One region of the Nocardioides massiliensis genome, then DNA from elsewhere that is predicted to be linked to it. Evidence: predicted binding sites of a transcription regulator. Region 1 holds the regulator's gene; the other holds the start of a gene.

The links. The regulator HrcA, encoded in region 1, represses chaperone genes, less so after heat shock. The targets are predictions, from matches to a motif close to TTGGCACTCGNNNNNNNCGAGTGCCAA.
Region 2: the regulator HrcA is predicted to act here: its motif matches at 2,145-2,171, upstream of groES (co-chaperone GroES).

The regions. Positions count from the first base shown of each region.
Region 1 is NZ_JAUSQM010000001.1:2,238,200-2,241,831, forward strand. Features, by position in the region: gene J2S59_RS11075 (MBL fold metallo-hydrolase) at 1-671, opposite strand, end outside; gene hrcA (heat-inducible transcriptional repressor HrcA) at 779-1,798, shown strand; gene dnaJ (molecular chaperone DnaJ) at 1,800-2,969, shown strand; gene J2S59_RS11090 (16S rRNA (uracil(1498)-N(3))-methyltransferase) at 2,966-3,632, shown strand, end outside.
Region 2 is NZ_JAUSQM010000001.1:1,875,866-1,879,497, reverse strand. Features, by position in the region: gene groL (chaperonin GroEL) at 1-1,603, opposite strand, end outside; gene groES (co-chaperone GroES) at 1,708-2,004, opposite strand; gene J2S59_RS09365 (class I SAM-dependent methyltransferase) at 2,221-3,429, shown strand; gene J2S59_RS09360 (hypothetical protein) at 3,491-3,632, opposite strand, start outside.

The DNA.
Region 1 (3,632 bases):
CCGGGCACCACGACCGCGTGCTCGGGCAGCATCTGCACGACGAGGTCCAGCGCGGTGTGCCAGGTCAGCGGGAAGGAGTCCTCGCCGTACGACGGGGGCGCCGACTCCTCGACCAGGTCGCCGACGAAGACGAGCGCGGCGTCGGGCACGTGCACCACGACGTCGCCGTCGGTGTGGGCGGGGCCCGGGTGGATCACCTCGACGTAGCGGTCGCCGAGGTCGAGCACGCGCGCCGAGGACAGCGTGTCGGTCGCCGGGCGCACGCGCGCGGTGCGCAACCCGTCGAGGTGCTCGCTGGCGGCGTACGGCGACCCCGGCTCAGCCAGGGTGCGGCGGAACTCCTCGACGTGGGCGATGGTCGCGGCGGCGGCGTTCTCCTGCGCCAGCACGACGGCGTCGGGCCAGCGGTCGGCGAAGACCGCGTTGCCCAGGACGTGGTCCCAGTGGACATGGGTGTTGACGACCGCGACGACCGGGCCCAGGCCGCGCGCCTCGATCGCGTCGGCGAAGGCGGTGGCGTGCGCCTCGGTCGGGCCGGTGTCGACGACGACCGCGCCGTCGCGGCCCGTGACCACCCCGAGGGTCAGGTCGGCGAACGCGGTGCGCCAGCCCCAGCAGCCGGGGCGCAGCTCGACCAGGCCGGTGTCGGGCTCCAGTGTGGGATCACTCATCAGGTGCAGGCTACCCATCGCCGAACCCCGTAGGATTGGCACTCGGTCCGCACGAGTGCCAAAGTGCCGGGAACGGACCGGGCGACGAGCGGAAGGAGCAGGTGGCAATGGTCGAGGAGCGACGACTGGCCGTGCTGCGCGCGATCGTCGAGGACTACGTCTCCACGCAGGAGCCGGTCGGCTCGAAGGCCCTGGTCGACCGCCACCAGCTGGGCGTGTCCCCGGCGACGGTGCGCAACGACATGGCCGCGCTGGAGGAGGAGGGCCTCATCGCCCAGCCGCACACCAGCGCCGGGCGGGTGCCCACCGACAAGGGCTACCGGCTCTTCGTCGACAAGCTCAGCACGGTCAAGCCGCTGTCGGCCGCGGAGCGCCGGGCGATCACGACCCTGCTCGAGGGGGCGGTCGACCTGGACGACGTCGTCCAGCGCAGCGTGCGACTGCTGGCGCAGCTGACCCGCCAGGTGGCGGTCGTGCAGTACCCCATCCTCGCGCGCTCCACGGTGCGCCACGTCGAGCTCGTCCCGCTCACCCCCACGCGCATGCTCAGCGTGCTGATCCTCAGCACGGGGCGCGTGGAGCAGCGGGTGATCGAGCTGCCCGACGAGCTCTCCGAGGACGACCTGTCCCGGCTGCGCACCGACGTCAACCGGGCCGTGGTCGGGGAGCGCATCGCCGATGCCGCCGACCGGCTCGGCGAGATCACCCAGGAGAGCGCGAGCGCCGGTCTCGCGGCCACGACCGTCGTCGTCGCCTCCCTGATCGAGGCGATGAGCGACCACCGCTCCGACGAGCGCGTGGTCGTGGGCGGCACGGCCAACCTCGCCCGCTTCGGCGACGGCTACGAGACCACCATCCGGCCGATGCTGGAGGCGCTCGAGGAGCACGTCGTCCTGCTCCGTCTGCTGGGGGAGGCCACGTCCTCCTCCACCGTCACCGTCCGGATCGGACGGGAGGGGCCGGTGCAGGAGCTGTCCGGCACCTCGGTCGTGGCCACCGGCTACGGCCCCCGCGACGAGGCCTTGGCGACCCTCGGCATCGTCGGACCCACGCGCATGGACTACCCCGGGTCGATGGCAGCGGTGCGCGCTGTCGCACGCTACGTGTCCCGGATCCTCGAGGAGTGAGATGAGTCAGGACCTGTACGACGTGCTCGGGGTGTCCCGCGACGCCGACGCCGACGCCATCAAGAAGGCGTACCGGCGGCTCGCGCGACAGCTCCACCCGGACGTCAACCCGGACCCGGAGACCCAGGAGCGGTTCAAGGAGGTCTCCCGGGCCTACGAGGTGCTCTCCGACCCGGAGAAGCGCCGCCACTACGACATGGGCGGTGACCCGTTCGGTGGTGCGGGCGGCTTCGGCGGAGCCGGTCAGGGCTTTTCCTTCACCGACATCATGGACGCCTTCTTCGGCCAGTCGGCCGGCCAGGCGCAGGGTCGTGGCCCGCGTCCGCGCGTGCGCCGCGGCCAGGACGCGCTCATCCGGCTCGAGGTCGAGCTGGCCGAGGCGGCGTTCGGCGTCACGCGCGAGCTCAAGGTCGACACCGCGGTGACGTGCGGCACCTGCGCGGGCGACGGGGCCGCGCCCGGCAGCAAGCCGGTGACCTGCGAGACCTGCCGCGGACGCGGCGAGGTCCACCAGGTGCAGCGCTCGTTCCTCGGCGAGATCCGCACGATGCGTCCGTGTGCGGCCTGTCGCGGCTTCGGCACGATCATCCCCGAGCCGTGTCGCGAGTGCTCCGGCGACGGCCGCGTGCGCTCGCGTCGCACGCTGACCGTGAAGATCCCGCCGGGCGTCGACACCGGCACCCGGGTCCAGCTGTCCGGCCAGGGCGAGGTCGGTCCCGGTGGCGGGCCTGCGGGCGACCTGTACGTCGAGATGCACGTCGCCGACCACCCGACCTTCACCCGGCAGGGCACCGACCTGCTGGCGACCGTGACGCTGCCGATGACGGCGGCCGCGCTCGGCACCACCCTCGAGCTGCCCACGCTGGAGGCGGACCTGGTCGAGTCCGGCGCGGTCACGGACGTGGAGACCACGGTGCCGCTGGAGATCCAGCCCGGCACGCAGTCGGGTGCGGAGACGGTGCTGCACGGCCGCGGCGTCCCGAGCCTGCGCGGTACGGGGCGCGGTGACCTCGTCGTGCGGGTGCTCGTCGAGACTCCGACCCGGCTCGACGCCCGCCAGGAAGAACTGCTGCGCGAGCTCGCGGCGCTGCGCGAGGAGACCCACCCCGATGGGCAGGTCCACGCCTCCCACAAGGGTGTCTTCGGCCGGCTGCGCGACGCCTTCAAGTGACCCTCCCGGTCTACCGGCACCCCGACCTGGCCGGGGTACGCGCGGGCCGGGACCTCGTCGTGGACGGCGACGAGGCCCACCACGCGGTCGTCGTACGGCGTACGCGGGCCGGCGAGCGGGTGGTCCTCGCCGACGGCGCCGGGACGTCCGCGCTGTGCACGGTGACCGCGGCGGCCAAGGGCCGGCTCGAGGTGCGCGTGGAGGAGTGCGCGGCCGATCCCGAGCCGCTGCCCCGCGTGAGCGTCGTCCAGGCGGTGCCGAAGGGTGAGCGCGGCGAGCTCGCGGTCAGCGTGCTGACCGAGGTGGGCGTGGCGCGGGTCGTGCCGTGGGCGGCCGAGCGGTGCGTGGCGACCTGGAAGGGCGAGCGCGCCGCCAAGGGCCGCGCGAAGTGGGAGGCCACCGCGCGGGAGTCGGCCAAGCAGGCGCGGCGGACGTGGTTCCCGGACGTGGCCGCCCTGGCGTCCACCGACGACGTCGTCGCCCTGGTGGGCGAGACCGACCTCGCCCTCGTCCTGCACGAGGCTGAGGGCGGTGTGGCGATCGACGCACTCGACCTCTCCGACGTCCGCGACGTCCTCGTCGTGGTCGGGCCGGAGGGCGGGCTGAGCGACGCGGAGCTGGACCGGCTCACGGCCGCCGGCGCCCGCACGGTCCGGCTGGGTG
Region 2 (3,632 bases), 360 kb from region 1:
CGTGGCCGGCCGCGGCGGTCTCGTCCTCGTCCTCGGGCTTCTCGACGATCAGCGTCTCGGTCGTGAGCAGCATGCCCGCGATCGAGGACGCGTTGGCCAGCGCGGCCTTGGTGACCTTGACCGGGTCGAGCACGCCCTGGGCGACCAGGTCGCCGTACTCGCCGGTCGCGGCGTTGTAGCCCTCGCCGACCTTGCCGGAGCGGACGTTGGCGACGACGACGTAGCCCTGCTCGCCGCCGTTCTCGGCGATCCAGCGCAGCGGCTCGTCGACGGCCTTGCGCACGACGCGGACGCCGATGGCCTCGTCGCCGCTCAGGCCGAGGTCACCGTCGAGCGCGGAGGCGGCGTGGACGATGGCGGAACCGCCACCGGCGACGATGCCCTCCTCGATCGCGGCGCGGGTCGCGGAGACCGCGTCCTCGATCCGGTGCTTCTTCTCCTTCAGCTCCACCTCGGTGGCGGCGCCGACCTTGATCACGCACACGCCGCCGGCGAGCTTCGCGAGGCGCTCCTGGAGCTTCTCGCGGTCCCAGTCGGAGTCGGTGTTGTCGATCTCGGCCTTGATCTGGCTGACGCGCCCCTCGACCTCGGCCGCGTCGCCCGCGCCCTCGACGATCGTGGTGGTGTCCTTGGTGACCACGACGCGCCGGGCCTGGCCCAGCACCTCGAGACCGACCTGGTCGAGCTTGAGGCCGACCTCGGGGGCGATGACCTGACCACCGGTCAGGGTCGCGATGTCCTGCATCATCGCCTTGCGGCGGTCGCCGAACGCCGGGCTCTTCACCGCGACGGCGTTGAAGGTGCCGCGGATCTTGTTGACGACCAGCGTCGAGAGCGCCTCGCCCTCGACGTCCTCGGCGAGGATGAACAGCGGCTTGCCGGCCTGGATGACCTTCTCCAGCAGCGGGAGCAGCTCGGCGATGGCCGAGATCTTGCCCTGGTGCAGGAGGATGTAGGGGTCGTCGAGGACGGCTTCCATGCGCTCCGCGTCGGTGACGAAGTACGGCGACAGGTAGCCCTTGTCGAACTGCATGCCCTCGGTGAAGTCGAGCTCGGTGCCCATGGTGTTGGACTCCTCGACGGTGATGACACCGTCCTTGCCGACCTTGTCGAAGGCCTCGGCCAGCAGCGAGCCGATGTGCGCGTCGCGCGAGGAGACGGTCGCGACCGCGGCCATGTCCTCCTTCGAGTCGATGTCGCGCGCCGACTTCAGCAGCGCCTCCGACACCGCCTCGACCGCGGCGTCCATGCCGCGCTTGAGACCGAGCGGGTTCGCGCCGGCAGCCACCGCACGCAGACCCTGGTGCACCATCGCCTGAGCGAGCACGGTCGCGGTCGTCGTACCGTCACCGGCGATGTCGTTGGTCTTGGTCGCAACCTCCTTGGTGAGCTGCGCACCGAGGTTCTCGAACGGGTCGTCCAGCTCGACCTCACGCGCGACGGTCACACCGTCGTTGGTGATGGTCGGGGCGCCCCACTTCTTGTCGAGGACGACGTAGCGGCCCTTGGGGCCGAGCGTCACCTTGACCGCGTTCGCGAGCGCGTCGACGCCGCGCTCGAGCGAGCGGCGTGCGTTCTCGTCGAACTCCAGAATTTTGGGCATGTGTTTCTCCTTGTCGAAAACGGTGTGGCGTCAGCGACGCACAAAGACAGCAGCCCGCCAGGGATCGCAGGGATCTTCTGGCGGGCAGCCGAAGTGCCAGTTCGTCAGGAGACGATGGCCAAGACGTCACGCGCGGACAGGATGAGGTACTCCTCGCCGCCGTACTTGACCTCGGTGCCGCCGTACTTGCTGTAGATGACCTTGTCGCCGACGCTGATGTCCATCGGGACGCGCTCGTCACCGTCGTCGTTGAAACGGCCGGGACCGACCGCCACGACCTCGCCCTCCTGGGGCTTCTCCTTGGCGGTGTCCGGGATCACGAGGCCCGAGGCAGTGGTCTGCTCGGCGTCGACCTGCTTGACGACGATCCGGTCCTCGAGGGGCTTGATGCTGACCGACACGATGTCGACCTCCACTTTCGCTGAAGTGATTCGCGTGTTGTCGATTGGGGGTGCTCATGGCCGGCGCGCCGTCGCGGGGGTCGCGCCACACGAGCTGGCACACTCACGCGGAGAGTGCCAATCCGAAATCTAGGCCGCGGTTAGCACTCGGTCAAGTCGAGTGCCAACACCTCAGGCGTGGGGGCGCCACAGCGACCGTCCTGGTTGGATGACGGCGTGGATCCCGACGCGTTCGCCTGGCTGCTCACCCCACCCGGTCAGCAGCTTCTCGCCCGGGCCGAGCAGGCGTGCGCGGAGCATGCGGACCCGGTCGCCCGCGCCGAGGCCGTACGCCGCACCGGTGCGTCCGCCGAGCGGGCGACGACCGCCCTCGCCCAGGCCGAGCTGCGGATCCGCGCGGTGGCGAAGTTCGGCGAGCTCGCGTCGCGGATGTACTTCACTCCCGACGGCCTCGAGCAGGCGACGCGGCTGCCGGTGGCCCGCCATCGGGCTGGGCGCCTCACCGCGGCGACCCCGCACTCCCTGCTCGACCTCGGCTGCGGCATCGGCGGCGACCTCGTCGCCTTCGCGGACGCGGGTCTGACCGCGGCCGGCGTCGACACCGACCCGCTGCGGGTGGCGATCGCCCGCGCCAACCTCGAGGCCCTCGACCTGCCCGGAGCGGTCCAGGTCGCCGACGGCACGACTCTCGACCTCTCCCCCTTCGACGTGGTGTACGCCGACCCGGCCCGCCGCGGGGCGCGAGGACGTGTCTTCGACGCCGAGGGGTGGACGCCGCCGTGGTCGTTCATCACGTCGCTGCTGCGCCGCGCCTCGGTCGTGAAGCTCGCGCCCGGTCTGGATCACGACCTGGTCCCGGGCGGTATCGAGGCCGAGTGGGTCAGCGACCGCGGCGACGTGAAGGAGGCCGTGCTGTGGTCGTCGTGGCTGGCGACCTGTGCGCGACGCGCAACGGTGCTCGGCGCCGGCGGTCTCGCCACCCTCACCGAGGAGGACGACCCCTGGCACCTCACCCCCGCCGACCGCCCCGTCGGGGACGTCGGCGCCTTCCTCTACGAGCCGGACGGCGCGGTGATCCGCGCCGGCCTGGTCACGGCCGTGGCCGCGGGCGTCGATGGCCGGCTGGTCGACCCGCGGATCGCCTGGGTGACGGCGGATGCGGCGTACTCCACCCCCTTCGCGCGCGGCTACCGCGTCGTCGAGGAGGTGCCGTTCCGGGAGAAGCCGTTGCGCGCCGCCTTGCGCGCGCGCGGGATCGGGGCGCTCACCATCAAGACCCGCGGCGTCGCGGTGACGCCCGAGCAGCTGCGCCCCCGGCTTGCCCTGCGCGGCGACAGCGCCGCCACGCTCGTCCTCACGCGCGTGGCCGACAAGGGCTGCGCGTTCCTGGTCGAGCCGCTCAGCCCCGCGCAGACCGCCCCCTAACGTCATACGCCCCCGGGGCTATAGCTCCGGGGGCGTATGACGTCCTGCGAGACGGCGTGGGTCAGACGGTGGTGACGCCCGCCTTGCGCTCCTCCTCGGCGCGCTTGGCGTGCCGCATCCCGAGACCGGCGAGGATCAGCAGCAGGACCGCGCCGACGAAGGCACCGATGGCGGCGTACCCGGCGATCGTGCCCATCGTGGCG